3 regions of the Sunxiuqinia sp. sy24 genome follow, and region 1 is predicted to be linked to each of the others. Evidence: riboswitches for the same ligand, from Rfam matches in the RefSeq annotation. Region 1 holds a riboswitch; each other region holds the start of a gene.

Region 1 (10,210 bases):
TAATTCTGTTTTTTTGAATAAAAGAAGATTCAAAGACGTGAATCACCTTGGTACAAAAATAGCAGCATCTTAGAAATGCTGCTTATACCCTATCTTGTCGAAACAGGGATAATAGAAGGTACTCTACCCTGTTCAACACGCTCATAAGCATTCTATTCCCAATTTACAGGGGAAAATCATTGATTTAAGTTGACTGAGCTAAACTCTCTTGAGTTGCTTTTGTATTAAGTTCCGCCAGTTCCTTTTCGAGTTCCGCTATTTTAATCTCTTTTTCAAGGCGATGGATTTTCGCATCGTTTGGAAAAAGCAGCCCCCAAGAATAATTGAAAAACAATATAAACGGGAAGATAAAAGCAGCCCAATAGTTTAATATTTTTCCGAGTGGCCAACCAATCGGCATTTCAAAGAAAAATTTAGAATAAATGATATACCAAACAATAATGCCGATCATCGAAATAATTGTCGTTACTAAGTGTAATATTTTCATGGCCTATTGGATTTAGAAATGCTTGCATTTATTTTATTCAACTCAGCTTTTAATTTAACCGATCTGATTTTACTTTTCAGCTTATAAATCTTAAGATCAAGGTGGAGAGAAGCTAGTTTGTATGAACTAAAAATTACACATAGCGCAACAAAGATTCCGATGAATTCTATTGTGTCGAACCAACCATGATAATACAAGATTGCCAGCATGTCAAAAAACAAGAATACAGCCAACAAAACAGACAAATACCTTATTAGCTTGATCATCTTACTCATAACTATTTGATTTAATAGAAAAAAGATACGGAAAAATCCCAAATAGATAAGTATTTTCAGTTGCTTTATATAGCCCTCTTCAATGGCCTCAATAATCAGAAGGAAGATAATTTGTCTGTAAAAAGATGCATGGTAACACCTAGTAGGTCGACTTCGGGTAATCATCAACTAGAGAAAATTGCTTTCGAAGTCCCACCCCCTACTTTAGCTCGATCTTGAGTTTCATAAAGATAGGCATGGCCCTTGGCATTGAAACAGGCCGACAGCCGAGAACCGGTCAGAATGTTGCTTTCTTATCGAATATTAATCAACCTTTTTAAATTTTAGGACAATGGAAACAAAAAAGATCCCTTTAACAGAGGAACAAGTTTTAGCCATGCAGTAAATAAAAGCAATGCAAAAGGCCGCTTTCGGAATTGCCGAAGCTTCAAAAGTTACCAAAATTCCAATTTCCGAACTAACCGAAGTTTTAAACTACATGGCACTAAACCATTTAAACCGCATTCGGGAAATACCGCTACCAAAACAGACCGAGAGTTAATCCCGGCTTTGTGAAAAATGTGAAGAATGTGAAGCCGTGAAAACATCTTTTTTTTACGGTACATTCTTCTAAAGTAGATTGAAATAGAAAACGAATCTAAATTGTCAGGCTGTTCACTCAAATAGTCTCTATTCCTCAGATAGATAAGAAAAAATCAGCTATTCAGATCTTTTTTTGAACAATAAATTTCCACCATTGGCATACTGTTGTAAATCGATTTTTATCTATTTTTGCTACCAGTTGGTGGATTTCTCTTTATCAGGAGAAACCTTAATATGGGAATCCGGTGCTTCTGCAACAGAAAATTCCGGAGCTGTACCCGCAGCTGTAAGTCCATAATCAGTTTTTGAGAACACTTTTGCCACTGTTTGGTTTTCCAAACGGGAAGGCCTCAAAAAAGGACGAGCCAGAAGACCTGCCAATTGTGAATTACAATGCTTTCGGGAATAAAGGCGAATGGACACCAACTTTTGGCATTCATTTACAAACTTTCTTTTTCTGGTTTCGAAACAGTTTTCGTAGCTATTTTCCGGGCATTGCGTTTGATGAGTTTAATAATTTTAATAAACAGAAAAATGCAAAAGCAAGCGGTTATTATTGTTGGCCATGGTAGTAAATCAAATCAGGCAGTTGAAGATTTCAATTTCATTGTAAAATTGCTGAAAGAGAAATTGAATGAGCGAACTGTATACGGAGCTCACATGGAGCTAGCATCACCTTCGCTGGAAGAAGTTGTTGGCGAAATTGCTCATTCAGATATCAATAAAGTACTTGTTATACCCTACTTTCTGTTCAACGGAAATCATATCAAAGAAGATATTCCGGAAATTCTGGCACAACTGAAAGAAAAATACCCCCATTTAGATTTTCATTTTGGCAAACCAATTGGCCGCGAACCATTGATGGCTGAAATCATGTACCGAAAAGTGCAGGAGATTGCCTAATGACAAAGAAAAAGCTTGCCTATCTGGGGATCAGCCTTTTGTTTCCGGGTGTTGCTAACAGCATGCATATTGCCGAGGGATTTTTACCGGTTTCGTGGTGCATGGGTTGGTGGATCGTTTACCTGGCTGTTTTAGTTGCCGGCTTCTCCCGGCTAAAGACGACGATTGAAGCTCATCCGAATGCCAAATTGCTTTTTGCGGCAGTAGGCGCTTATGTATTCATATTAAGCTCATTGAAGTTGCCGTCCATCGCCGGAAGCAGTTCTCACTTAACAGGTATTGCTCTGGGAGCATTGTTATTTGGTGCATCGAGTATGTCGGTAATCGGATTGATCGTGCTGCTGTTTCAGGCACTTCTGCTTGCCCATGGTGGTTTAACAACATTAGGGGCCAATGGTTTCTCAATGGCGGTTTGCGGCGCTTTTTCGGCTGTTTGGGCTTATCGTTTTCTGAAAGGAGTAAAAGCACCGCAATGGCTGGCTGTTGGCGGAGCTTCATTCGTTTCGAACCTGGTTATTTATAGTTGCACCTCAGCCCAACTGGCTGCAGCCTTTGCTGATTCTACCGCAACTTTTGGTAGCAACCTAATTAGGTTTCTATCCATTTTTGCAGTAACGCAGCTCCCCCTGGCCTTTATTGAAGCCATTTTTACTGTTTTGGCATTTCGTTACATACAGCGAACAAGTAAAGCAGAAATTGAACAACTCAATCCGAATCTTTATGAAACGAAAAACAATCATATATCTGCTTAGCGGCTGTCTGCTGGTATTGCTGATCCAGTTTTTTGCCACCGAGCTGTTCCCCGGTTTTACGGGAACTGACGATCAGTCCGTTGAGCTAATTGAGCAAATAGCGCCAAAGTACCAGCCCTGGGCCAATCATTTACTTGAGTTTGATCAGCCCTGGGCCGAGCCTGTACTGTTTGCACTTCAGGCAATAATTGGCCTCAGTGTAATTAGTTATTTCATTTGGAAGCAAAGCAAAAAGAAAGTTTAATGTGGATTACTGAAATCTATAAACACGATCATCGTTTGAGCGAGCTGTCGCCAACGATTCGGGCCTTATACTGGGCTCCGGCTATGGTTTTAACATTGGTTTCGGACTCATTTTACTTTAATTTTACGATGTTCCTGATGGTTAACCTGTGCCTGCTGTATGTCAGTCGGATTCGCTTATCAAATTTGGCTCGTCTGTATCGGATTCCGATCGTCTTTATTCTGGTCGGAAGTATGGCGATTGCCCTGGAGATTCCGTCAACTAAAGCATTCGTCTCTTTTGGCAAGCTGTCGATTGGCTTTTCATCTCACGGAATACAACTGTCATCCTTACTGGTAAGTAGAAGTTTAGCGCTAATCAGCATCATGTATTTTATGGTTCTAACCAACACTATATCTGAGCTTGCAGAGCTAATGCGAAAGTTTAGGATTCCCGCCTTGCTGATCGATTTATTCGTCATCACTTTTAAGTTTATTGAAAACCTACGGAACACCGGTGTTGAAATGCATCGGGCTCAAAAATGCCGCCTGGGATATTCCCAAAAGATGAAGCGCATTCCACTTTTTGCCGGCTTAATGGCAGCGGTATTTCATCAATCTATGAAAAACGCCAGGCAGCTCGAAACGGCCATGCAGGCGCGTTGTGCCGGAGAAAACTATTGTTTCTTGCAAGAAGAAAGACCTTTTGCGATCTCTCAGTTACTAATACCAGTTGGTCTGGCATCGATGTTGGTCTTTCTGCTTCTAATTTGCGGCAATTATGGTTGGTAGTCTGATTGAATTAAAAGTAGCAAGCTATCGCTACCCCTCTGGTAAACAAGCAATAGCCGAAGTTGATCTTGCACTTCCTGAAGGCAAAAAAATTGCGTTGATGGGTGCCAATGGCGCCGGAAAATCAACGCTTCTGCTTTTGTTGAATGGAATTTACAAACCCACGAATGGTGAACTCCACTATCGGGGAAAACAATACCGCTACAACCGGAAAGCTTTGCAGGAGTTGCGGCAAAAGGTGGGCATTGTATTTCAGGAAAGCGATAACCAGTTGGTGGCTCCATCGGTTTACGAGGAAGTAGCTTTCGGTCTTAGCAATCTGTTTTCAGATAAAAAATGGATTCGGGAACAAGTTGAAAAGTACCTCGACCATTTCGATCTACTGGAATTGAAACATCATTCGCCCCATCAGTTAAGCTCTGGCCAAAAGAAACGGATATGCCTGGCATCAGTTTTAGCCATGGAGCCAGAATTGATTATTTGTGACGAGCCAGCCTCAAATCTAGATCCGCAAAGTTCTCGTGCCACCTTTGAATTACTCGATGCCCAAAATAAAAAAGGGAAAACACTGCTCATCTCAACGCACGACGTGAATCAGGCCTACGTTTGGGCCGACCTGGTAATTCTGCTGAAAGAAGGTGCGGTACTCAGTATAGGATCACCCAAACAGGTGTTTAGCGATGCTGAAACATTGGCGGAAGCAGGATTGGAACAACCCTTATTGGTCAAGCTAGCCCGAATGCATCAACCAGATATGAAAGCCAAAGAGCTTCCTGAAAATGAAGCCGAATTAGTAAACAGACTAACAAAAAAATTATGCACGGATTTATAATAGCTGGCACAAACAGTGGATGCGGAAAGACAACAGTCACCATTGGACTGATGGCTTTACTGCAATCAAAAGGAGTGCAGGTTGCACCTTTTAAAACCGGTCCCGACTATATCGATCCGGCCTTTCACCGACGCGTAACCGGAGTGCCATCGTACAACCTCGATAGCTTTTTATTGAATGATAATTGCTTGCAACACCTGTTCCACACGCACACTGCTGACAGCGATATTGCTGTGGTTGAAGGTGTCATGGGCATGTACGATGGGTTGGGAAAAGAGGGCTCAGGTTCAACCTGGCAAATGGCGCAAAAACTGAAATTGCCTGTCGTTCTTGTGGTCAACTGTAAAGGACTTTACCAATCGGTCATCGCAATCATTAAAGGATTTGCCGAACTAAAAAATCCGTCCTATGTGCGAGGCGTGATCTTGAATCACGTGTCATCCAAAGCACGGTTTGAATTTCTCCAAACACTTATCGAAGAGGAAACAGGCATTGCCTGCATTGGCTACCTGCCTACCCGAAAAGAAATCGGGCTGGAAAGTCGTCATTTGGGTTTGATACAGGCCAATGAGGTTGATACGCTTCCCCGTAAAGTAAATCTTCTTCGGCAAACAATGGAAGAAACCATCGATATTTCAACATTGTTAAAAGTTACCGAAATCGGGCAACCTTCACCTGTTGCAATTGATCTTCCGGATCTGGATTTATCCGACCTGCACATTGGAGTGGCCCACGATAAAGCATTCAGCTTTTATTATCAGGATAATTTGGAGTTATTGGAAACGCTGGGAGCCACATTGTATTATTTCAGCCCATTGTACGACTCTTGTCTTCCTTCCGCCTGCAACTGCTTATACCTCGGTGGGGGTTATCCTGAAGTATTCTCCGCAGAACTACAGCAGAACAGAGCTTTGATGCAGGAAATCAAGCAAAAAATCGAATCGGGCCTGAGTGTTTATGCAGAGTGCGGCGGATTAATGTATCTGACAGACAGCATCATTTCGCTGGAAAATGAAGAAACGCCCATGTGTGGAGTTTTTAATGTTTCGGTACAAATGACTACCCGGCTACAACGTTTTGGTTATGCGCAAATCAACTATGCCAACACAGTTACGCCCTGTCATGAATTTCACCGGTCTCAACTGGTTCAAAAGAAAACACACAAGAACTACACAGAAACTTATCATCTGAGCAAACCCAACAGATCCGTTGAATGGGAATGTGGTCTTAGTCGCGAGAATTGCCTCGCAGCCTATGTCCACGTGCACTTTTACTCCAATTTCGAATTTCTAAAAGCAATTAGTACACTATGGAAAAAAGCAACTACGTGAATTTAAATCCAATGGGAATTGAAAGCGACAGCATGGAGATTATTTCCAGGGAGCTTTCGCACCTTCAGATACCGGAGCAATACGACTCCATCGTGAAGCGGGTTATTCACACCACTGCCGATTTTGAGTATGCACAGCTGTTCGAAGCCCACCCTGATGCAGTTGAACTCGGCAAAAAGGCTTTGCTGCAATCCTGCCGGATTTATGCGGATACCAGCATGATCGTAGCCGGAGTAAGTAAGCCTTCATTACAAAAACTGGGTTGCGAGCTGCAATGCTTTGTGCACGATGAAGAAGTTGTTACAGAAGCCAAAGCACAAGGAATTACCCGTTCCATTTGCGGGATCAACAAGGCCGTTCAAGACGATCGCTTTCGCATTTTTATAATCGGAAACGCGCCTACAGCACTCGTTCGGTTATGCGAGTTGTATGCCGAAGGTAAAATTAACCCCGACCTCGTGATAGGTGTTCCGGTAGGTTTTGTGGGCGCAGCCGAATCCAAGCAAATGCTGAAGGAATCCGGACTTCCCTATCTCTTGATTCGTGGCCGGAAAGGCGGCAGTACCGTAGGCGTTGCCATGCTGAATGCCATTTTGTACGAAATGATAAAACGAAATTAGCGAAAGCCGGAGATGTCAGAACAACGAACATTGCGAAACGGATTAACCACAGGGACCTGTGCTGCGGCGGTAGCTAAAGCTGCTGCCTGGATGCTGGTGCATCAGGAAAGCATACACGAGGTTGGCGTAAAACTGCCCAATAAGGATGAAGTTTGGCTCGAAATTGAAAAAGCTTCGTTTTCACCAGAAGAAGGATTTGCTTCAACAATAAAAGATGCCGGCGATGATCCGGACATCACCCATGGTGCGGAGATCGTTGCGCGGGTAAGGACTGGTTCTCACAGCGGTGTTAAAATTATTGGTGGACAAGGTGTAGGCACGGTGACCAAACCGGGGTTAGCCATTGCACCCGGCCAGGCAGCCATCAACCCCGTCCCCTTAAAAATGATTCAAGAATCAGTTGCTGAAGTATTGCCTCCCGATATGGCTGTGACTGTTGAAATCAGCATCCCGAAAGGCGAAGAACTTGCCCGTAAAACCTTCAACCCAAGCTTGGGTATTGTTGGTGGTTTATCGGTGCTTGGCACCACCGGAATTGTCCGTCCCATGTCTGAAGAAGCTTTGAAAGACTCGCTGGTTCTGAAGCTGGATCAACTAAAAGCATTGGGTTGGAACAAAGCCATTTTCAGCCCGGGAAATTACAGCACCGCATTTTCGAGCGCGAACCTGCCGATTAGCGAAGCGCAGGTTGTTATCACCAGCAACTACATCGGTTTTATGCTGGAACAGGCGGTTGCCCTAGGTTTTAAGCAACTCGTATTGATTGGCCATTTGGGCAAATTGGTGAAACTGGCTGGCGGCATTTTTCAAACGCATAGCAAGGTAGCTGATGCCCGTAACGAAATTCTGGCAGCGCACTATTTTCAATTCAGCAAAAAGCAGGAAGCCTTTTCAAAAATCATGAATGCTAACACAACCGAAGAGGCACTCGATTTTATAGACGACGACAAATTTTGGCCAGCATTCTCAGAAAGAATCAAAGAACGTGCAGAACAACGTGTATTTGGAGAGCTGACTGTCGAAGTCATTTTACTCTCGCAGAAACAAGGCCTCTTGGGCTGCACAACGCAAGCTATGAATCAATTAAACAAGTGGAATGATGAGTAAAACGAAGGAACTGTGTATTTGCGGAATTGGCCCGGGGCATCCGGATTACATTCTCCCGGTTGTTCATCTGGAGGTGAAAGCAGTAGACCTGCTTGTTGGTGCGCGCCGCCAACTGGAAGCTTTTAAAAGCTATGGCAAACCCGAATTACTGTTCACAGGAAAATTGGAACAGTTAAAACAGGATTTAGCCAATCGCAATGAAGCGAAAATAGTCGTATTGGTTTCGGGTGACACCGGTTTCCACTCACTCCGTCGGTTTCTGCAACAAACTATAACTGACCGGACTATTCGCTGCGTACCGGGTATCAGCTCCTTTCAGTATTTATATGCCAAGCTTGGTCTGGGTTATGAGAATGCCTTCAAAACATCTTTACACGGAACAACGACCGACTTTATAACGAAACTACAAACATACGAATCGATTTTCCTACTTACCGATCGTCAGAATAGCTGGAAAACAATTGCCGGAATGCTGGTGGACGAAGGTTACGGCAAGGCAACCATGCATATTGGTAACCGCCTCTCCTATCCCGATGAGCAAATTATAACGACAACGGCAGAGGAAGTGCTTAACGAAGAATTCACCTTCTCGCTGTGTGCCGTCATTATTGAAAGAGTAACAAATTAAAAACCGATGCAATAAACATGAAAGATTCATCATTTATACGCGGCTCCGTGCCCATGACCAAAGAAGAGGTCAGAACGCTGGTATTAAGCAAACTGGAACTTCAGCCCAACGATCGGTTTATGGATATTGGTGCCGGCACCGGTTCAGTTTCCATTGAAGCAGCGCTTCGGCTAACCGAAGGACAAGTGATTGCCCTGGAGCGAAAACCGGAGGCGGTTGAGCTGATCAAACTCAATGCAGAAAAACATGGTGTTGTCAATCTCGAAATCATTGAAACTGAAGCTCCACTTGGCATGGAAAAGCTGGAAACTATCAACAAATATTTCATTGGTGGCAGCGGTGGCCAACTGGAACAGATTCTCGATTTAGTCGATAGGAAAGCTCCTGCAGACAGCATCATCGTTTTAACAGCAATTGTTATCGACACCATGTTGCGGGCGTATAACTATTTCAAAAGCAAAGGATGGTCGTTTGAGCTGAGCCAGATTGCAATTAGCAAAGTCGATACGCAATCGGCTGTGGCCATGTTGAAAGCCCAAAATCCGATCTTCCTGTTTACAGCGACAAAAACAAAATCAATATGAATACAACCAACGGAACTCTTTACGGAATTGGCTTAGGGCCGGGTGATCCGGATTTGCTCACCCTTAAAGCGGTGAAAGTGTTACAAACCGCCGACCTGATCTGTGTGCCCAATTCGAAAGGCCAGACCAGTACTGCACTGGAAATTGTCAGGCCACACTTGTCGTCCAAAGCCAGCACATTGGCTATGGGATTTTCCATGTCTCCGAACCTGGACACACGCCGGGCAGCACGCCGCGAAAATGCAGAGCTGATTCAGGAATACCTGCGTAAAGGCCAAAATGTAGCTTTTCTTACTTTGGGTGATCCCATGCTCTATAGTACTTACAGCTATATTCTCGATTATTTGCCCTCTGAATTTGAGGTGGAAACCGTGCCGGGCATTTACTCTTTTTCAGCCATCAGCAGTTTGCTTTCGCAGCCATTGGTGAAGGGTGATGATAAGCTCGCAGTGATTTCCTCTTTCGACGAAGTGGCAAAAACAATCATCCGGTCAACTGAAGCTGTGGTTTGCATGAAAGTTTCAGCCTATCACCAGGAGCTTTTCAAGTACTTGTCGGAGCAAAACGACTACCAATTCACAATGATGACCGATGCCGGGAAACCAAGTCAAAAGTGCTATACAGACATCACTATTTTAAAGGAAAAGGTCCCCTATTTTTCAACGGCCATCCTACTTAAAAACTCAAACGAAAAACCATGTCAGAAGTAATTTTTATAGGTGCAGGGCCGGGCGATCCGGAACTCATCACCATTAAGGGGCAAAAGGCAGTCCGCAACGCCGATGTTATTATTTACGCCGGTTCTCTGGTTCCCGAGGCTGTGATTGAGGATCGCAGAGCCGACGCCAAAGTGTTCAACAGCGCCACAATGGACCTGAAAAGCATCATCGATACCATGCGCAAAGCAACCGAAAAAGGCCAAACAGTAGCCCGGGTACATACCGGCGACCCATCGATCTACGGAAGTATTCGCGAGCAAATTGAAGAACTTGACAAACTTGATATTCCGCATCGGGTCATTCCCGGAGTTAGCTCTTTTGTGGCTTCGGCTGCAACCCTACAACGTGAATTTACGGTTCCGGGTATTTCGCAAAC
Region 2 (10,210 bases), on a different contig from region 1:
ATCAGTCCGGTATCCGGTTCATCCAGCGAACCCATGATCCAAAACACAATGCCATGCAAATTATCCGAACTGGTGGTTGCCATCAGGAACATCATGGCTGACGAAGCAATAAAGCTGACCATTACCCCGGTAAGCAGCATGTTTTGAATGTTAATGCTTCCCTTCCGGGAACTCAGCGTATAGACCAGAAAAATAATGACAAAAGCACCAATAAAACCAGCAAGAGGTAGCATAAAAGAGCCCAGAGAGACGTGCAAACCGAACACAATGGTAAAGGCTACCCCCAGCGAAGCACCGCCTGAAATTCCGAGTGTAAACGGTTCAACCAGTGGGTTACGGTAAATGCCTTGCAAAATAACACCGGCCAGGCTCAAAGCACCACCCACGGCAATGCCCAGAATAACCCGAGGCAGGCGCACGCGCGAAATCAACAGGTATTGCAAATTGCCTTCATCGCCACCATGCAGCAGCATCTGCCAAATTTCAGCCACACTCAGCTTCAGCTCACCAACTGACAGGGCAATGCCCACCGAAAACAATAGGATGGCGATTAAGGCCAGCACAGCCACAATCCATTTGATATATTTTCCTTGTCCGATCAATGTTTCTTTTTTTAGTTCATTCGCACGCCAATAAAATTAGGTGTACCTGCGCAATTCAGCACGCCTGCTTTTCTTCTTATTATTCCATTCTAAGAAGTGACTAATTTCCTGACTTTAAAAGCACTGCGAAAACCAATCCTTCTTATTGCTTAGCCGGGCGGGGGCTTTTTAAAACTCAATGCCTTTCCGACTGGGAATTCCCTCGTCGAACGGATGTTTCACCTTGTTGATTTCCGACACGTAATTGGCCTTTTCAATCAATCCGTCCGTAGCGCCGCGCCCCGTTAAGACCAGCTCCATCGTTTCGGGTTTCGACTCGATAAAGTGAATCAGATCAGCTTCGTCCAAAAAGCCATCGCGTACGCAAATCAAAATTTCGTCCAGAATCATCAAGCCAGGCGATGCGGTTTGGCAATAAGCCGACAGATAAACCAGCGCCTCTGCCACCTGCTGACGAAGCATTTCCGAGGTCACCGACTTATTGAAACCCGGATGCCCATCGGTGAATCCCATAATGGTTGCTCCCAGTTTTTTCAGGCTGTCAATTTCGTGATAGCCATACAGCTCGGGGCGCTTCATAAAGTGTGCATACACCACCTTCAAATCTTGTCCTAAAGCCCGAGTTGCCAGACCTACAGAAGCAGTCGTTTTTCCCTTGCCCGTTCCGGTATAAATATGAACCAATCCTTGTTTCATTGCTGATATATTTTGGTGATTAGCTCGTCCAATGCCTCTACAAACGACAAAGGCGTTGGACTGCACGCCCTGTCGGCATCCATTATGAAAATCTGTTTTTTCTTCACAGCACTCAAGCTCGGATAACTCATCCACTGTTCCTTTTCCTCTTCTCCAATCATGCCCATCAACACCACCACAACGATATCCGGATTTCGAATAAGCACCGACTCGCGGGTAATACTACCAATGGACAGGTCAGCCGCAATGTTCTTGGTGTTCGACAGCCTCACAAAGTCGTTCATAAACGTATTGGGGACGACCGAAAACAAAGGGTTAGCGCCAATCTGCATCATCATCTTCTGCGAAGGAGCATCAGCAGGTATCTTCTGAAGGATTTGCTGCATATGTACTTTGGCATCGGCAATCATTTTTTCAGCTTGCTGCTTTTTCCCAATCTTGTTCCCCAGTTCGATAAACTGGCTGCAAATCTCTTCAAACGAGCGCGGTGAATCATACACCAGCACGTCGACCCCCAGTTTTTTAAAGGTGTCGATGGTTTTGGGTTTGGTGAGCGAAGTGGTAATGACCAAATCGGGTTGAAGCATCACCGCTTTCTCGTAATTCACCTGGATAGCCGAGGCCACCACTTCTGCCTTGGTTCCACTTTGCAGGGTGCAGTAACTGGTGCATCCTACCAACAAGTCCTCAGCACCGAGCAGGTACAGGTTTTTGGTCAGCGAGGGAGCCAGCGAAATAATTCGCCGGGGTGCTTGTGCTTGGGTCGAAAACACCGCAACGACCAAAAAACCAAGCGTTAACAAATAACTCGAAAATTTCTTCATTCTACATTTTGGGCTTTGCGCCTTAGAGAAATCGAATTGGCAGGAACCATGTTCCCGACGATCTTTTTTCCCGAAGATCCGGTTAAACATTCTGTTGCTGGCAGGTCTTCTGGCTCACCTTTCTTTTTTGAGGCCTTCCCACCCCGGAAAACCGGGACAGTGGCTGGGGTTCAAAAAAGATTTCGCAAGGCTTACAGCAGCGGGGACTGCTCCGGATTCGCACCGGATTCCCTTATTAAGGCACTTTCTGATAAACAGAAAGCTAGCCACCACAACACCCGCAAAAGTAGAAAATAATTTTGGGAAAGGGGGAATTCAACCCAAGAGAGAAATTTTTGAGCACCAGGATTACCCTAGCAGTCGCCTTCTGTTTGTTTCAATTTTGCAGAATAATCACGATCAGATCGATGAAAAAGTGAAGCAAAACCGCATAAGCAAAGCCAATCCGAATGCGAACGTAGGAGAACACAAATGCATAAACCAAAAAGGGAAGAATAAGCAGCGGCCAAAAGAATAGCTGCTCAGCAGTTGTCAGATCAAGAGTAGGTAAATGCAGAATAGCAAAAAGCAGTGCCAGCGAATAAAACAGATACTTTAAAGCGTATTCCCAGTTCTTTTCAAACCAATTCGAGTGAATATTTGTCTGAGCCAGAGAAAAATAAATTGGAATAGCAATAAAGAGGTAAATGAAAGAAGTTTGAGCCAAAAACTACTGTAAAAATCAGAAGGTGACAGCAGGTAAGTCCCCACGCTTTTATGGATGATGAAACTCACCAAAAGAGCAATAAACCAATCGAAATAGCGCTTATTGAATCGACTCAAGACCAAACGAAACTGGGCCTATTCCAGCAAACCAGCCATTAATGGAATCAGGAAAGAAGCAAAAAAGATATCGGTTGTGTTGACGAAATAATCTGGAATTAAATCAAACTTATTCACCTTGCAGATAATTCCCAGCCTTTCCAGAATCATCTGTGGAATAGAAGCTACCTGCAGAAAGAATAAGGTCAAAAAATAGAATCTGAGTGTTAAGAGCAGGCGATTTTTAGTGGTCCTGGAAATAGAGTGAGTATCCGGGCGTAAGATTATGTCAACAAAGGACCAATTCTACCGAAACTTTGGTTTTCGCTTAACTGCATTTGCTGCAACGGTTCCTGATAATTGATTTTTTTCCTGAATATCAGAAGACTTGGAATTTATCTGTCTGTTCTTCAGCTCCTCCCGGGCAACCACAATAGCTTCTGGAACAAAGTCTTCCGGGTAAGTCAATCATTCCCTCAATTCGGATTCACTGAGTCGTTGAACTGACTCTGCAAAATAGTTACGCATGGTATTAGCTTCGGTTCTGGCCTGAGTTAACTTATCTTATTCCGATCTCACCTCACAATATAATAAATTTAAAAATATTATCTCCTCCGACAAACTACAGATTCACCACCTTATCGGCTACTTTCTGCAGTTCAATAATATCCATCATGGTGCCGGCCAGGCCAACTTCAGTTTTTCCGATAAGACCGAAATGATTTAAGCAGGTTTTACAAGCCATGAGCTGGACTCCCTTCTGCTGAAGCTCTTTCAGAATTTCAGTGACCGGAGAACCACTACGGAGGAGTTGAACTCCCGCATTGTAAAAGACAATTACCCTCGGCAGATGGGTTTCTTCGCTCAGAAGGGTCAGGTAGTTGCTGACCAACAAAAGCCCCAGCGATTCATCGCCGGCTCCCATGCCATTCTGCGTAATTTGTATCAAGGTATTTTTTAAGCTTCCCACTGTATGTTTCGTTTGATTATGAACTTCGATTCGCTCCTATCTCTTCAGAATAAGGTGCCTTTCCTCTGAGCGTAAGATGCCAGTAAAGGTAAATCTTCCTTCCGTTTTTCACTAAAAAAAAAGTCAGCATCAACTAAACCATGGAATCACTTTTTCTAATTTTGTTGTCTTACATGATCTTTTTTCGTTCGGGCTTCAGGTTTTTCACCCACTGGTTGACGATATAATCGTTTTTACCGATCCACACGCGCACGCCTTCTTCGGGATCCACTTCACTGTTCATCGCATCAATCAGGCCGTTAATTTGCTTTTCAGAAAGCTGCATGCGCTCGAAAAATCGCACCACATGCGGCAGTCGTTCTTCTATTCCGGAAGTTCCCAAAGCATAAATATTCTCCCGATCGCCAAAAACGTTCAGCGGATCATCCAGAAATTTTAGCTCAAAACGTGCAAACAAGCCATGGGGCTCCCAGCCCGTGATGACTACCTCCTCGCGACGTTTATAGGCTTCAGTAAGCTGACTAATCATTTCCTGCTCCGACAGGTTTTTCAGTCGAACCGTTTCCAGCTCATATTGCTGCAAGGCGTAACGTGCTTGATACATGATGCCAGCTTCTGCTTCAATACCAATAATCTCAACATCAGTTCCTTTAAAATCCTCCAGCGAGTTGTAACGACTGTAGGCCGGCACCACCAGTCCCGTGCGGGCATGCGGGTAAATGATGCCCAAACGCTCGATCGAATCACCATGCGACTCCAGGTAATGGGCGTGTGTTTCGGGCAACCAGGCATCAGCAAAAATATCGGCTTCACCCCTTGCTACTTCGGCATAAGCCGACTCCACATCGGTCAACTTGGTTTGCACCTCAAATTCCATTCGCTCCTCAAGCAAGACCTTTGCCAGGGTGGTCAGCGCCACTGCTTCCGACCAATCGGTATAAACCAGTTTCACCGTCCAGTCTTGTTCGGGCTGTTGCCGGGGTGATGTACTACAAGCACTCACGATGAATACAATAAGCAAGGAAAGTACTACTATTCGAAATTGAACTCTCATAAGATCTGAATTTAAGCCATTAATTAATCAAAAAGCGCCTCTAAAAAGCCGAGGGTTTGCTTGCGGTCTTTCACAATCATCACTGGAATATTTTTCTCCACTTCAGCTAAATCTTCCGAGGTCTGGTCAAGAATGACATTAGCCAGATCTGACTTTATTTTTGATCCGATCATAATCAGATCAGCCTGATTAACCAGTCCATGATGGTAAAGCAACTGAGCTTCATCGTAGTTTTTATCATACTGAAAAGAACAAGGAATCGCTTCGGGATCCAGCTTCAACTTCTTCATAAATTTCAGGTATTCTTTTTCACCATGTTTTCCCATCTTCAACTGCAAGCGTTCTTCATCTTCGGGCGAATAACTAGGAAAATGGCTAATTGGAATCTTATAGGCATGGAGGGCAAACACCTTTGCCCCGGTATGTTGGCTTAAGCCAACGGCTGTAAGCATGGCTATTTCCGACATTTTTGAGAAATCGATGCGCACCAGGATATTGTCGATTTTAGGAAGGGCCGTTTCGCTTGCCAAAATAACCGACGAAGGTGTTAGTGGCATGATTCGCCGGGCCAGAGCACCTCTTCCGAAGTAACCCACTTTTTTCCCAAACAAGGTCAAGTTGATTTTCTTATCGCGTGTAAATTGTAACAAGCTGTCGGACTTGATGCCCTCCAGCACCACCACCTCCGTAATAATCTCCTCCGAATGCGGAAAACTACTCGCCAATTTCTCTTCCAATTCCTCCTGAATAATCTTGCTAATCGGCTGCTTGAGATCCGGAAACTCACTCAAAATTTCACGGGGTAAGTCATAACGTTGCAACAAATGAAGAAAATAGATTTTTTGAGCATTCGTCTGTTCCACCAAGTAGCTCGCATAGTTAATCAGAAAATCATCCATCTCGGTCAGGTCCATGCACACCAGTATGTTATCCAATCTTTCCATAATTCTATTCGCTAGTTGTTAATATTCAATCGGTAAAACACTATTTCGATTCTCTTTTTTTCAGAATATCGACTATAATTCTTTGGTAATCCTTTTGCTCTTTCTCCCTTAGTCGTTCCATCATCTCAACATGCTCACCCCGCAGCCCCTTCAACAGGCTATAGGCAATAGTGATCAGGATAACAGCAAAAGGCAGTCCGGTGGTTACTGCCGCTGTTTGCAGGGCCTGCAGGCCGCCACCTATCAAAAGAACCGCTGCGATGGCTCCCTCGGTCAACGCCCAAAAAATACGCTGAGCAACAGGCGCATCCAGCTTTCCTCCAGCCGTTAAGCTATCAACGACCAACGAACCGGAGTCGGAGCTGGTGACAAAAAAACTAGCTACCAGAATAACGCCAACCATCGACGTAATGGACGAGATTGGAAACTGTTCCAGCAGCACATAAAGCGAGGTCGATACATTTTCTTTTACCGCACCGGCAATATCTGCCAGACCATTCAATTCCAGGAACATGGCACTTCCACCAAAGGCCGAGAGCCATAAAAAAGTAAGCAAAGAAGGTACGATCAATACGCCTAAAACAAATTCTTTGAGAGTCCGTCCACGCGAAATACGGGCGATAAACATGCCCACAAAAGGCGACCAGCTCACCCACCAAGCCCAGTAAAATACCGTCCAGCTGTTTTGCCAGTTCGATTGCTGATAGGTCTCTGTCCAGAAACTCAACTCAAAAAAGTTCTGCACATAACTCCCCAGATTCTGAACAAAGGAGTCGACGATAAACAAGGTAGGCCCGACCACGATAATAAACAACAAAAAGAGCCCAGCCAATACAATATTGATTTCACTCAATCGCTTCACCCCAGAGCCCAGTCCAGCCACAACAGAACCAGTAGCAGCAAGCGTGATTAGGGTAATTAAAATGACTTGGGTGGTAATGGTATTGGGTATATTAAACAGGTGTGCCAAGCCCGCACTGACCTGCTGCACGCCCATCCCCAGTGAGGTAGCCAATCCAAAAAGAGTGGCTACCACCGCCAGTACATTGATAATCTTCCCGATGGGCCCGTTTATCCGACGCCCTAACACGGGATAAAACACGGAACTAATGGTTAGCGGCAATCCACGGTTGAAGGTAAAAAAAGCCAGCGCCATGCCTACCAAAGCATAAATACCCCAGGCATGCAGCCCCCAGTGTAAAAAGGTAAGCTCCATGGCTACCCGAGCCGCCTCCACCGTTTGCCCCTCAGAGGTTGGCGAACTAACAAAGTGGTTCATGGGCTCGCCCACGCTCCAAAACAAAATACCAATCCCCATTCCTGCACTAAAAAGCATGGCAAACCAAGCTGCCTTCGAAAATTCGGGTTTGGCATTCCGGCCTCCGAGCCTGATTTCCCCATATTTGCTAAAGGCGATATACAATACAAAAACAAGAAAAAAGTTAACCGCTAACACAAAGAACCATCCGCCCGAATCGGAAATGGCATTCTGAATTTTACCAAATACTTCTCCCATGGGCTCCCCCACAATCAGCGTAACTGCGATAAAAAGAACGACCAAAATAGCCGATGGCCAAAACACAGGAGCATCAACATCAAAGTATTTTTTCGTTGATTTTAACTCGGGATTAATCTCATACTTTTCTTCTTGTTCTGCCATATTGTTCTATTTTAAGATTTACATTGTGACCAACTAGCAGGAAGTTACTTTAGGCTTTTCTGTCAAGATAAGAAAACTGAAAGGCTAATGCAAACATCGGGGAGAGCAATTGATTTGAAAATGAGCGCTAAGCCCCGAAAAAAGGCACTGGCAGCAACAAAAAAATCCGATCATTATTCAACGATCAGATCTTTTCCCCATGCTTTTAGGCAATTCAACCAATGCATTGAACCGCAGCAAAATCAAAACAACAGTAAGCAACACTTAATCTTTATTTTCCATATTGCTGTTTGAGCAGCAGAAACGCCTCCATCACTTGCTGAGTGATTGGTCCTGGTATTCCGTCTGCCACAGGATTCGCATCCAAGGTGGTAACCGGCATAATGTGCTTGGTCGTGCTCGATAAAAATACTTCATTGGCTGTCAGCAAATCTGTCAAAGGTAATTCCGCTTCGGCATACGGAATTTGCTGCGCTTTCAGAATCTCCAGCACCAACCCACGGGTGACACCTTCCAGCACGTTTTCAGCGGGCGTTATAACCTTCCCCTCCTTGACGGCAAAAAGATTACCCCGCGAGGTTTCCTGCACCGTTTTTCCATTGTGAAACAACACATCCACTACACGAGGATCGGTCTGTTCGTTCATCCAGTATTGGCCTGCCAAATAGTTCGTTGACTTAGCCTCAGGAAGAAATCGATCAAAAGGCTTCAGCACTAAACGAACGCCATCAGTGTAAAACGAAGTGGGATAATCGGGCATTTGAGTTGGAAAAACATACAATGCGGCCTTGTAGCTTTCCTTAAAAGCGGCCTCATGGGGCAAAGCAAACAGCTTGATGAACCCATTTTTCAGTTGGTTTCGCTCAATCAGCTCTGCAATCACTTCAACCAAATGCTCATCGAAGTCCGTCTTGATCTTCAGCAACCGCATGGTTTTTAAAAACCGAGTCACATGCCGATCACCATAAAAGGGTTTCCCCTGAATCACCTCCAGAAATTCAAATGCGCCGTAACCGCGGTTAATCGAAAGACTGGTAATGGGAATACTGATTTCCGCTAAGGTGCGATAGCTACCGTTGTCAAATCCAATCATAGCTTGAAAATTTATTGCAACGAAATTACAAAGGATTATTTAGTTTCCAGGCTATTGGCAAGAGAGGATTTCACTTTCAACCAGCTTCCTAATCAACGAGTTTTAAAACCACCTTCCATCATCAAATCAATCTTTCCATGGTTTATATTACTTTTACGAATCTAAATATTTGAATGTGAGTCAAAAAATACTTTTCATCACGCCACCGTTTACTCAACTGAATACGCCGTATCCAGCAACAGCCTATTTAAAAGGCTTTTTAAATACGCGTTCCATCGCTTCAAACCAGTGCGACTTGGGGATTGAAGTCATTTTGGCCTTATTCTCAACCTCGGGTTTAAAGTCACTTTTTCAGCGAATTGAGGCGGATGAGCTCGAGTTATCAGCCAATAGTCAGCGTATTTTTAATTTACGCGATGAATATATCCGAACTATTGATCCGGTCATGGCCTTCCTTCAAAATAAAAACAGCACCCTAGCCCATGTTATTTGCGAAGGAACCTACCTGCCCGAAGCCGCTCGTTTTGCTCATACCGAAGACTTGGACTGGGCTTTTGGCACCATGGGCATCCACGATAAAGCCAGACATTTGGCAACCCTTTATCTTGAAGATCTTTCCGACTTGATTGTTGAAGCAGTAGATCCTCACTTCGGTTTTAGCCGCTATGCCGAACGACTGGGCCGGTCAGCCAATACGTTTGACGAACTGCACGACTCCCTTTTGGCGCCTGACAGTTTCGTCGACCAGTTACTGACCTCCTTGCTGCAGCAAAAAATGGAACAGTATCAGCCGACAGTCGTGGCTTTTTCGGTCCCTTTTCCCGGCAATTTATACAGTGCCCTAAAAAGTGGTCAATGGTTAAAAAAGCACTATCCAGAGGTTAAACTTGTCATGGGCGGAGGCTTTCCGAACACTGAACTACGTTCACTTTCTGATCCACGCGTTTTCGATTACCTTGATTTTATTACACTTGACGATGGTGAGGCTCCCACGCTGTTACTGCTTGAGCATCTGGATGGCAAACGGGACGCCGACCAGTTAAAAAGAACCTTCAGGAGTGACGATGGAAAAGTGATATACTGCGATGGAGCTGTTGAAAAAGATATTTTTCAGGCCGATGTGGGTGTTCCCGATTATTCTGATTTACCACTTGAACACTACCTCTCCGTCATCGAGATTGTAAACCCCATGCATCGCCTGTGGAGTGATGGGCGCTGGAACAAACTGACCCTGGCACACGGCTGTTATTGGGGACGTTGCACCTTTTGCGACACTTCGCTCGACTACATCAGACGCTACGAGCCCAGCAGCGTAAAACTCCTGTGCGACCGCATAGAACAACTCATCGAACAAACCGGGCAAATTGGCTTTCACTTTGTAGACGAGGCGGCACCTCCAGCCCTAATGAGAGCCCTCGCTCTGGAAATCATTCGCAGAAAGCTAAGCGTAGTTTGGTGGACCAACATCCGGTTCGAGAAGAGTTTTTCCTATGACCTATGCCTGCTCCTGAAAGAGTCTGGCTGTATTGCCGTGTCTGGCGGACTGGAAGTTGCATCCGACCGCCT
Region 3 (10,210 bases), on a different contig from region 1:
AGCGCGCCGCCATTGCCAGGGCCTTGACTCAAGAACCGGAATTGCTGCTTCTCGACGAGCCGACTTCACATTTGGATATTACGCACCAGGTTAAGATACTGGACTTGCTATACCGCCTCAATAAAGAGATGAAACTGACCGTCTTGATGGTGATTCATGATCTGAACCTGGCTTCGGAATATTGCGATCAACTGATCCTTTTCAACGGAGGGAAGCTGTTCACCCAGGGGACACCCGAGGAGGTCCTTTCATTCGATACCATCGAAAAAGTTTATAAAACGCCGGTTATTACCCGCACCAATCCGTATTCGAACAAACCGGTTATCTTTCTGGTGAGTGAGAAGATGATGAAAGATTCGCATAATTGAGTTAACTTGCTTTAACAAAAGCAAGTTCTATGCGAACAATACGACCGTTTTTTTGGGTAGCGCTGTTTTTGATACTCACCCAGGAAGCCCTGGCCTTGCCCGTTCATGAGCCGAGAGCTGAAGAGCGCGACACAACACTAGTCAACCAATTTCTGGGACTGTTTGAAACCCAGGAAGGAGCGGATATTCCTGAGGCTCAACGCTCCAAACGAAAGCAAGTGGATGGGCTTCTTAAAGCTCTTAGCCAACGCGATGGAAAACTGCAGTTCAATGGAGTGGCTACGGCCAGCGTTCAGGTAGAACCAATGACCGATGCCAATTATCAGGGAGTGGGCTCCTTTGATATTTTTGCCTTTACCAGCTTTGGGCCACATACCATTTTGTTTTTCGACCTGGAGGCCGTTGGTGGTGATGGCCCGGATCAGCTTATTCCGAACAGGAGTGTTTTGAATGCCGATGCCGGTTCCAGTCAAAGCTCAGAAGGAATTGATCACTTGGTGGTATTGGAGGCCTGGGCTGAGTTCCGGGCTCTAAAAGACTTACTGACTGTTAATGTTGGGAAGATTGATGTAACGAACTATTTTGATAATAACCTGCATGCCAACGACGAAACCAGCCAGTTTTTAAGCGGAGCCTTTGTGAATAGCATTGCACTGCCGGCACCGATGAACTCTCCGGGGCTCCGGCTGCGAACCTCCTTATTTAATCGGTTCTATATTCAGGTTGGATTAAATCGTTTCGACAATTCGGGCAATGACTTGATGCGCCATCATTTTAAAATTGCAGAAACTGGCTTTATGCTTTTCCCGGGCTCCAAATGGGAAGCCAACTTTCGGATCTATGGCTATGAACATCCGGCAGGCGGAAATAGCCAGGGCATAGGTTTTTCGGCTGATGAGCTGATTGCCGGAACCTTCACCGTATTTGGGCGCTATGCGAAGAATGAACGTAAGCTGGCTGAATGGTTTGGTGTGGAGCGGGCCTGGAGTGCCGGCATTGGTTTCAAACAATTGGTTCTGAATCGGGAGTTTAATGTTGGCTTGGCGTATGGCGATACCAAACTTTTTGGCGATGGCCAACGTGAAAGGCTGGCTGAGCTTTATCTTAGCAATCAATTTAACCAATGGGTTTATCTTTCCCCTCATCTCCAGTGGCTTGATGCGGCAAGTCCAACTCAGGACGAACATGTTTTACTGGGCTTGAGAATAAATTTTAGCTATTAATAGTTGGCCTTTTATTATTGGTTGTTCCTGCTTTTTTTGTTTCGGCTTTTAGCGAAATTGAATTGGTTGAGTTGAAAAAAAACTTCTCTGAAAAGAAATTATTCCTACATTTGCCACGGATTTGGTTCCAACGACTGTTTCGCAGTCGGGATGAATAGGGAATCCGGTTAGAATCCGGAGCTGTACCCGCAGCTGTAAGCCTTAATACAGTTTTCTGAACCCCATGCCACTGTTCTTCATCAGAACGGGAAGGCGTCAGAAAGCAAGGTGAGCCAGAAGACCTGCCAAAATCCATTTTGAATATTAACAAAAGCTTCGGGAATAAAGCTAGTGAACAATAATCGCGTATTTTTCACAATCTTATCCTAAGCTCATTCTACTAAATTAGAAATGAGAAGGTTTATTTTATTATCAGGACTTCTGGTCCTAGCTGTTTGTGAGCTTTATGCTCAGGAACACAGTCTTTCAGACACTATTTTGTTGGGCGAGGTAAACACCTATGCCACCGTGAAAAAGTACCAGGCCGGTGCTAAGTTGGAATCCATTTCAAACGATCAGCTGGACATTGCTCGTACAGGTACATTGAATGATCTATTGGGGCGGTTTACCCCGCTTTACCTAAAAGCAGATGCAGGTGGTTTGGCAAACATTCGTTTTCGTGGTACTTCGGCCGACCACACCTCCATTAATTTTGGCGGAATCAATATTAACTCCCTCACACTAGGATCGGCTAATTTCGCAAGTGTTCCCATGTATTTGTTTGATGGTGCGGATTTGCAATACGGCTCTTCATCAGCGGTCAACGGCTCTGGTTCTATTGGCGGGGCTGTATATCTGGGATTGAAAAATAATTGGACCAATGGTATTCGTGTTCAGGCAACTGAATCACTGGCTTCGTTTGGAGAACAACTATACGGTACCAAAGTATACGTCGGGAATGGTAAGCTTGAATCGGTAACCCGCCTGTATTATTTTTCCAGGGAGAATAATTTCAAATTTCGCTATCCTCAGGATGGAAAAGAGTATACTCAGCGGGGAGCCCGAATTGAAAATATGGGGCTGCTCCAGGAGCTAAACTACCGTTTTGATTGTCAACAATGGCTTAAAACATCCGTTTGGTTAGCAGATGACTGGCATGAAAAACAGCCTGAAATGGCGTCATCCATTGGAGATAACCTCGTTATTTCCGGCTTGGAAAATAAACACATCCGCTTTTGGTCGGAATATGAGAATCGCAATCATGCCGTTAATTATAAAGCCGGTATAGGCTATGTGCACGATGTACAGGTAGACGGCGGAAATACGACGCAGGAAATAAGTACGGAGCGTTTGGTAGCTGAGCTGGAAGCCAAGCAGGATATCACTACAAATTTTGGTTATAAAGCCGGGTTAAAGTATATGTATGTGGAGCCTGACGTATATTCCTACTCCGTAGATATGATTGATTATGAGCAACGCGCAGATGTTTATGCTTCGGCGTTTTATAAGGCCTGGCGAAAATTGAAATTGACATTGAACTTGCGACAACAGTTTGTGACTGATTTTGACGTCCCATTTACTCCTTCGGTTGGTGTCGAATACCGACTTTATACCAATGAATTCTCGATTGTTAAACTGAATGGTAATATTTCCCGTAGCTACCGTGTTCCAACCTTTAACGATCGTTTCTGGGGTACGCAAGGCAACCCCGATCTAAATCCGGAAAAAGGAATGAACTATGAGATGGGAATCCAATACCAGTATTGTTCCGACATTTTCCAGACTGACGTAAAGCTCAATGGTTTTTATATGGATGTTGATGATTGGATTGAATGGCGTCCAACCGGAACAAATGGCGATTGGGTGCCGGAAAACCGTTCTCGGGTCATTAGCAAAGGTGTCGAATTCGCATCAAATAGTGATTTGTTTTTAGGCCGCTATGAAGTCAATTATAGCTTAAATTACAGTTATAATCCAACGGAAATTAAAGAAGATGGACTTCGTAATTTAGTGGGTAAGCGACTAATCTATACTCCCGAACATATTGCAAACACCTTTTTGCAGATCAAATATAACGATTGGGGTTTGTTTGCCGATGCATCATTTACCGGAAACCGGCAAGTTGACTATAGTGGAAGCATCACTAGTCCAGAAGGTAATCTATTGGATGCATATGCCTTGTTGAATTGCGGAATCTCAAAGAAACTTACCATCCGGGAGCAGCCAATAGCTCTGCGCTTAAATGTGCGTAATGTTTTGGATACCGACTATCAAAATCAGCTGAACTATGCGATGCCTGGCCGCAATTTTCAATTGAGTTTGTCCACAGATTTGAAATTCTATAAAAACAATTAAATATATCTATTATGAAAAAATTTGTAAAATTATTGCCCTTTTTCTTGGCCTTGTTAGCCTTGGTTTCTTCTTGTTCGGATGATGACGATATTATTGATCTGTATCCGGATGAGTTGGTGAAAGGTGCTTATATCTTGAACTATGGCGGCTTTTCGAATGATGCTGCATCAATTACCAAATATGATTACGAGGCCGATAAACTGACACCCTTTTACGATCAACAACAAAATAATGGTGCGATCATGGTTTCTGCTCCTCAGTGGGTTTACCAACATGACGATCGTGTTTATGTAATGGCTAACGAACCGGATCGCGTACTTGTTTATGATCCTCTTTTTGTTGGGCAGGATACAATTACCACCGATATTGTAAAACCTCGTAACTGCGTTGCTTCCGGCAATTACCTATACATTGCATGCTGGGGAGGTGAAGTGTGGAATGATAATTCAGTATCCTATATCGCCAAGTATAATTTAGTTACCGGTGAAGTAGAAAAAAAGATTGCTTTGCCAGGCGGTCCCGAAGGTCTTGAAGTTGCGAATGGTAAATTGTACGCAGCCTTAAACTACAAGAATGCTGTAGCAGTAGTTGATTTGAAATCAGAAGCAATTTCGTATATCGAAACCACGGCTGTTTGTTCTTATTTAGTAAAGGATGATTCGGATAACCTGTACGTTTCTCTTGTTGGAACCTGGAGTAATCCGAGTGAAGGAGCTGGCCTTGGCTACATTAATACTAAAACAGATGAAGTCTCTATTCACCCGTTGACCATGACGTCATCTTATGCTAGCGTAATGGCATTTAACAAAGATAAAACCAAATTGTATGCGATTGGTGCATCTGGTTATCCAGTGGTTGGAGGTGTTCATGTGTTTAATACATCGACAAAAGCATTTGAAGAGGAAACTTTGGTTAATGGAGTTACCGGGATTAAAGGTATTTCTGTTAATCCAGAAAACGGTGATATTTATGTTTTAATTGATAATGGTAGTTCGGTAAACGGAACCATGATGATTTACTCGGAAGATGGAGAATTAACGGATACCAAAGATGTGGGTGCATCTCCGGCTATGGCGCTTTTTTTAGATTAGAATAGATGCAACTTGTTAAGAAAATCAGGTAGTTGTATTTGAGCAGGAGGGGACTGGAATAGCAGTCTGCCTCTTGTTTTGTTTTTATTCATCTTGCCAAACAGGCAGATGGAACGTTTAAATTCCGCAAATTGAATAAGCTATGGCAACAATCACATTTATTACAGGAGGTGCCCGGTCGGGAAAAAGCAGTTTTGCTCAGCAGTTGGCCGAGTCGCAATCCGGCTCACCGATTTATCTGGCAACAGCCCGCATTTGGGACGAAGATTTTGCCCAGCGGGTGAAGCGGCACCAAAACGACCGTGATGACCGCTGGCAGACACTGGAGGAAGAAAAGCTCTTGTCAAGGTATGACTTGACGGGGAAAACAGTTTTATTGGATTGTATCACCTTGTGGCTGACCAATTTCTTCCACGACAATGATTATCAGCTTGAAGTGGCCATGGAAGCGGCTAAAGCGGAATGGACCAAGTTTGTCAAGCAAGATATGAACCTGCTGGTAGTGAGCAACGAGCTGGGCATGGGGGTTCATCCTGAAAATGAAATGGCGCGTAAGTTTGCCGACCTGCAAGGCTGGATAAACCAGTTTATTGCCCAACAAGCCGGCACGGTTTATCTGATGGTTTCCGGCATTCCAGTCAAAATAAAGGAAGGCGCATAAGGCGCTTTGTGTGAACGATTGACTGGAGACGAATAGATGAATGTTTACTGAATGAAAACCAATAATTTTAGCAACAAATGACCTTAAATTTAAAAGACCAATTACAACATAAAATTGACCTGAAAACCAAACCATATGGTGCTTTAGGACAGTTGGAAAGCATTGCTTTACAGCTGGGGTTGATTCTGAACACCCTTTCACCCAAACTGGAAAAACCGAGCTTGCTTGTGTTTGCTGCCGACCACGGACTGGCCGATGAAGGCGTGAGCCCTTATCCGAAGGAAGTGACCTGGCAAATGGTGATGAACTTTTGCGGAGGCGGAGCAGCCATCAATGTTTTTTGCAAGCAAAATGGCATTGATTTGAAGGTGATTGATGCTGGGGTGGATTATGATTTTCCTGCAGAACTTCCGATTACGAATGCTAAAATAGCTCGCGGATCCAGGAACATGATGAACGAACCTGCCATGAGCCTGGAAGAATGTAAGCTGGCTATGCAGCGCGGCGCTCAATTTGTAAAGGAGGAGGCTGAAGCGGGATGCAATACCATCGGATTTGGCGAAATGGGCATTGGCAATACTTCGCCCTCGTCGCTGTTGATGCATCGTTTTATGAAACTTCCCATTGAGCAGTGCATCGGCAAAGGGGCAGGAATGACGGGCGATAAACTGGACCATAAAGTAGCCATTTTGAAGGCAGTTTCTGAAAAGTATAATCCTCAATCGGCCCTGGAAACTCTGGCCACTTTTGGCGGACTGGAAATTGCCATGATGGTGGGAGCCATTCAGGAAGCCCGCAAGCTTGGTATGGTCATCCTGATTGATGGATTTATTGCAACTTCCGCTACCTTAGCGGCCATTCAGTTTGATGAGTCGGTTCGCGAAAACTGTATTTTTTGTCATGCCTCCGAAGAACAAGGACACCTGTTGGTGCTCGATTTCCTGCAAGCTAAACCGGTGTTGAGCCTGGGCATGCGCTTGGGAGAAGGTTCCGGAGCAGCAGTTGCCTATCCGGTCATTCAGGCGGCAGCTACTTTTTTAAATGAAATGGCTAGCTTTGAAGATGCCGGGGTTTCGAATAAAGCCTAGTAGGAGAACAGATAGAGTTGGGAGGCGCAGAGCTGAGGTTGAAATTTGAACTTTGGGGCTTTTCTTGCGAAACTCGAACGTGTCTGAAAATCTAAAGTCTAATATCCAGTGTTTTAAAGAATGAAAGAGCAAATCAATCTGTTTTTAACAGCAGTCATGTTTTATACCCGCATTCCTGTATCTCGGTCGCTGGGGTTTTCCAATGAACGCTTAAACCGTTCTACCCGCTATCTGCCCTTGATAGGATGGATTGTAGGTGGAATTGGGGCAGCCGTGTTTTATGGATTGAGTTTCTTGCTACCCTTGGAAGTGGCCGTTTTTCTGAGTATGCTGGCGACTATTTTTGCAACTGGCGCTTTTCATGAAGATGGCTTTGCCGATTTTTGCGATGGTTTTGGAGGCGGTTACACGCGTGAAAAGATTTTCACCATCATGAAAGACAGCCGTATCGGAACCTATGGAACCGTTGGTTTGATCGGTATGTTGGGAACCAGGTTTCTGGCTTTGCAAAGTCTGCCAGCCCAAATGATTCTGCTGGCTTTGCTTGCTGGTCATGCTTTTAGCCGGCTGATGCCCGTAATCATTATTTTTACCAGTTGGTACTCTCGCGAAGATGAACTCAGCAAAACCAAGCCCATCGGCAAGCGTGGTCAGAACTCTGATTTTGTGATTGCGGTGGCGTTTGCCCTGTTGCCGATGGGCTTGCTGCCATGGCAGTTGATGGCAGCTGCTATACCGATTTCACTGTTAGTTACTTTCGTATTCAAAAAATACATCGAACGGAAGGTTGGTGGGTACACGGGCGATTGTTTGGGGGCCTTACAGCAGTTGATTGAAGTGGTGTTTTATTTGTGTTTGCTGGCTGTATTATGATTTTTGTTTAGATGAAACTCATTGCAATTCGACATACCCGTGTAGCTGTTCCTCCGGGAATTTGCTATGGACAAACCGATGTGCCTCTGGCAAACTCGTATTCTGAAGAATTGGAGCATGTGAAAACAACCCTTGCAGGGCAGGCATTTGATGCTGTTTATTGCAGTCCGCTAACCCGATGCCAAACACTGGCGATGGATCTTTTTCCAACAGAAGACATTCGTTTCGATAAGCGCTTAGTGGAGTTGAATTTTGGAATGTGGGAGATGCAGGATTGGGATACGATCAGCAAAATGGCGGAAGCCCAAAAATGGTTCGATGATTTTGTTGAAGTAAGGTGCGCTGGGGGAGAGTCTTTTCTTGATCAGATTAATCGTACAATGTTCTTTTTGGAAGAACTGGCTCAAAAACCTTACAGGCAGGCGGCGATGGTGACTCATGGTGGGATCTTACGTGCGCTGAATTGTCTGCTGAATGCCACAGCTCCCATAGACGCCTTTCAGACTAACGTTGAGTATGGGCAGGTGCTTACTTTCGACTTGAATAGTTTTACAGCAAATAGATAAATGTGATGCGACAAGCCAATTTTGAAATTCCTGAGTTCAATCAAGGTTTACGGGAAGCCATTCAAGATAAACTGGATAATAAAGCGAAGCCTGTTGGTTCACTTGGGCGGTTGGAATCGTTGGCTATACAGGTGGCCTTGATTCAAAACAGTCTGACACCAAAGCTAAGTAATCCGGTGATGTTGACCGTGGCTGCTGACCATGGGATTACAGCGGAGGGCGTGAGTCCTTGTCCGGTTGAAATAACCTGGCAGCAGGTGCATAATTTTTTAGCTGGCGGCGGCGGAATTGGCTTGCTGTCGCGTATATATGGCATGGACTTGCATGTGGTCGATGCCGGTGTAAATTACGATTTTCGTTCTCACCATAAATTGATTGATGCTAAAGTGGCTAAAGGATCCCGTAATTTCTTGCATGAGCCGGCAATGACCAAAGAAGAGTGTATGCAGGCTTTTAATAACGGACGAAAGATTGTCGCTTCATTCCACAATCAAGGAACCAATATCATTGGCTTTGGTGAGATGGGTATCGGCAATACAACGCCTGCTTCGGCGTTGATGTCAATAATCTGCAAACTTCCTGTTGAAGACTGTGTGGGGCCGGGAGCCGGACTTAACCGAGAGGGAGTTTTGAATAAGTACCGGGTGATTGAGCAGGCTATTCAAAAGCACGGCATTTCTGATTCCGCCCTTGATAATCTGGCTCGTTTTGGAGGATTTGAAATTGCTACCATTGCTGGGGGAATGGTCGAGGCAGCTGTACGCCGGATGGTGATTCTGGTTGATGGTTTTATTACGACTGCGGGCTTGTTAGTGGCACAGGAATTAAATCGAAGGGTACTTGATTACTGCATTTTCTCGCATGTATCGAACGAGCAGGGTCATCAGAAAATGTTGGCGTATATGAATGCTGATCCATTGTTGAGTTTTGGCTTACGCTTGGGAGAGGGGACAGGTGCTGCATTGGTCTATCCGATGGTACAGGGGGCTGTCGCTGTTCTTTCAGAAATGACTTCGTTTGATGAGGCGCAGGTGATAAATACTAGCCATATCAAATTTGAAACACAACAATAAGAAATAGACTTTGGGTTTTTGCACTTTTGCATGAATCTTTGGATTTATAAATTTTGGAATTGCAAGAAATGGAGAATAAAAATAGCGTGAAGCTTAAACCTTTGATGGTTGTAGGGACTGGCTCTGATGTTGGTAAGTCGGTGATTAACGCGGCCTTTTGTCGTATTTTTAAGCAGGATGGTTATGCGCCGGCACCGTTTAAAGCGCAAAACATGTCGCTAAACTCGTATGCCAGCGAAGAAGGACTGGAGCTGGGACGCGCACAGGCGGTGCAAGCCGAAGCCTGCGGTATTCCGTGTCTGAGTGCGATGAATCCCATCTTGTTGAAACCCACCAGTGCTAAAAGTGCACAGATTGTTTTAAATGGGAAGCCGATGGGCGACCAGTCGGCCCGGGAATATTTTCTGAAAACCGATCGCGATTTTCTGTTTTCGGAAGCGATGAAAGCCTGGCAATCCTTAAACGAGAAATACAACCCTATTGTGATGGAGGGCGCGGGAAGCATCTCTGAAGTTAACTTGTGGGACAAAGACATTACCAACATGCGGGTAGCGCTGGAAACCGGGTCGCCAACGATTTTGGTGGCCGATATTGACCGGGGTGGGGTGTTTGGCAGTGTCTACGGTACCATCAAGCTATTGCCTGAAGCAGAGCGGAAGTTGATTAAAGGAATTCTGATTAACAAGTTTCGGGGGGATATCAGCTTGTTTGATGAAGGACGAACCATGCTGGAGGAATTGACCGGAGTTCCGGTGATAGGTGTGGTTCCTTACTTTAGCGATATTCATGTGGAGCAGGAAGACAGCGTAGTGATTGACTATAAACGGGGAAGCACCGAGGTTGGTAAAATCAATGTGGCCGTAGTGTTGTTGCGGCACATGAGCAACTTTACCGATTTTCATATGCTGGAGCGCATGCCTGATATCAACCTAT

The links. A riboswitch is a leader RNA that binds a small molecule or an ion and turns the genes downstream of it on or off. The one in region 1 is predicted to bind cobalamin.
Region 2: it holds a riboswitch for cobalamin, as region 1 does, so the genes downstream of both, ACUNWA_RS12475 (ABC transporter substrate-binding protein) here and ACUNWA_RS11290 (sirohydrochlorin chelatase) in region 1, are expected to answer to the same signal.
Region 3: it holds a riboswitch for cobalamin, as region 1 does, so the genes downstream of both, ACUNWA_RS12450 (TonB-dependent receptor) here and ACUNWA_RS11290 (sirohydrochlorin chelatase) in region 1, are expected to answer to the same signal.

What each region holds. Positions count from the first base shown of each region.
Region 1 is NZ_JBQYLH010000011.1:140,601-150,810, forward strand. Features, by position in the region: gene ACUNWA_RS11280 (type I restriction endonuclease subunit R) at 1-3, shown strand, start outside; gene ACUNWA_RS11285 (hypothetical protein) at 185-487, opposite strand; cobalamin riboswitch at 1,528-1,740, shown strand; gene ACUNWA_RS11290 (sirohydrochlorin chelatase) at 1,879-2,247, shown strand; gene ACUNWA_RS11295 (energy-coupling factor ABC transporter permease) at 2,247-2,999, shown strand; gene ACUNWA_RS11300 (energy-coupling factor ABC transporter substrate-binding protein) at 2,968-3,243, shown strand; gene ACUNWA_RS11305 (energy-coupling factor transporter transmembrane component T family protein) at 3,243-4,013, shown strand; gene ACUNWA_RS11310 (energy-coupling factor ABC transporter ATP-binding protein) at 4,003-4,845, shown strand; gene ACUNWA_RS11315 (cobyrinate a,c-diamide synthase) at 4,830-6,176, shown strand; gene ACUNWA_RS11320 (precorrin-8X methylmutase) at 6,155-6,796, shown strand; gene cbiD (cobalt-precorrin-5B (C(1))-methyltransferase CbiD) at 6,809-7,903, shown strand; gene cbiE (precorrin-6y C5,15-methyltransferase (decarboxylating) subunit CbiE) at 7,893-8,531, shown strand; gene cbiT (precorrin-6Y C5,15-methyltransferase (decarboxylating) subunit CbiT) at 8,549-9,115, shown strand; gene cobI (precorrin-2 C(20)-methyltransferase) at 9,112-9,825, shown strand; gene cobM (precorrin-4 C(11)-methyltransferase) at 9,813-10,210, shown strand, end outside.
Region 2 is NZ_JBQYLH010000013.1:99,851-110,060, forward strand. Features, by position in the region: gene ACUNWA_RS12465 (FecCD family ABC transporter permease) at 1-602, opposite strand, end outside; gene ACUNWA_RS12470 (cob(I)yrinic acid a,c-diamide adenosyltransferase) at 771-1,298, opposite strand; gene ACUNWA_RS12475 (ABC transporter substrate-binding protein) at 1,295-2,122, opposite strand; cobalamin riboswitch at 2,205-2,419, opposite strand; gene ACUNWA_RS12480 (hypothetical protein) at 2,499-2,828, opposite strand; gene ACUNWA_RS12485 (hypothetical protein) at 2,963-3,133, opposite strand; gene ACUNWA_RS12490 (DsrE family protein) at 3,546-3,893, opposite strand; gene ACUNWA_RS12495 (glycine betaine ABC transporter substrate-binding protein) at 4,063-4,947, opposite strand; gene ACUNWA_RS12500 (universal stress protein) at 4,971-5,891, opposite strand; gene ACUNWA_RS12505 (BCCT family transporter) at 5,932-7,551, opposite strand; gene ACUNWA_RS12510 (aminotransferase class IV) at 7,823-8,644, opposite strand; gene ACUNWA_RS12515 (B12-binding domain-containing radical SAM protein) at 8,820-10,210, shown strand, end outside.
Region 3 is NZ_JBQYLH010000013.1:88,783-98,992, reverse strand. Features, by position in the region: gene ACUNWA_RS12460 (ABC transporter ATP-binding protein) at 1-368, shown strand, start outside; gene ACUNWA_RS12455 (hypothetical protein) at 398-1,591, shown strand; cobalamin riboswitch at 1,697-1,894, shown strand; gene ACUNWA_RS12450 (TonB-dependent receptor) at 1,982-3,925, shown strand; gene ACUNWA_RS12445 (hypothetical protein) at 3,937-5,016, shown strand; gene cobU (bifunctional adenosylcobinamide kinase/adenosylcobinamide-phosphate guanylyltransferase) at 5,159-5,677, shown strand; gene cobT (nicotinate-nucleotide--dimethylbenzimidazole phosphoribosyltransferase) at 5,755-6,765, shown strand; gene ACUNWA_RS12430 (adenosylcobinamide-GDP ribazoletransferase) at 6,886-7,638, shown strand; gene cobC (alpha-ribazole phosphatase) at 7,650-8,204, shown strand; gene cobT (nicotinate-nucleotide--dimethylbenzimidazole phosphoribosyltransferase) at 8,210-9,277, shown strand; gene ACUNWA_RS12415 (cobyric acid synthase) at 9,346-10,210, shown strand, end outside.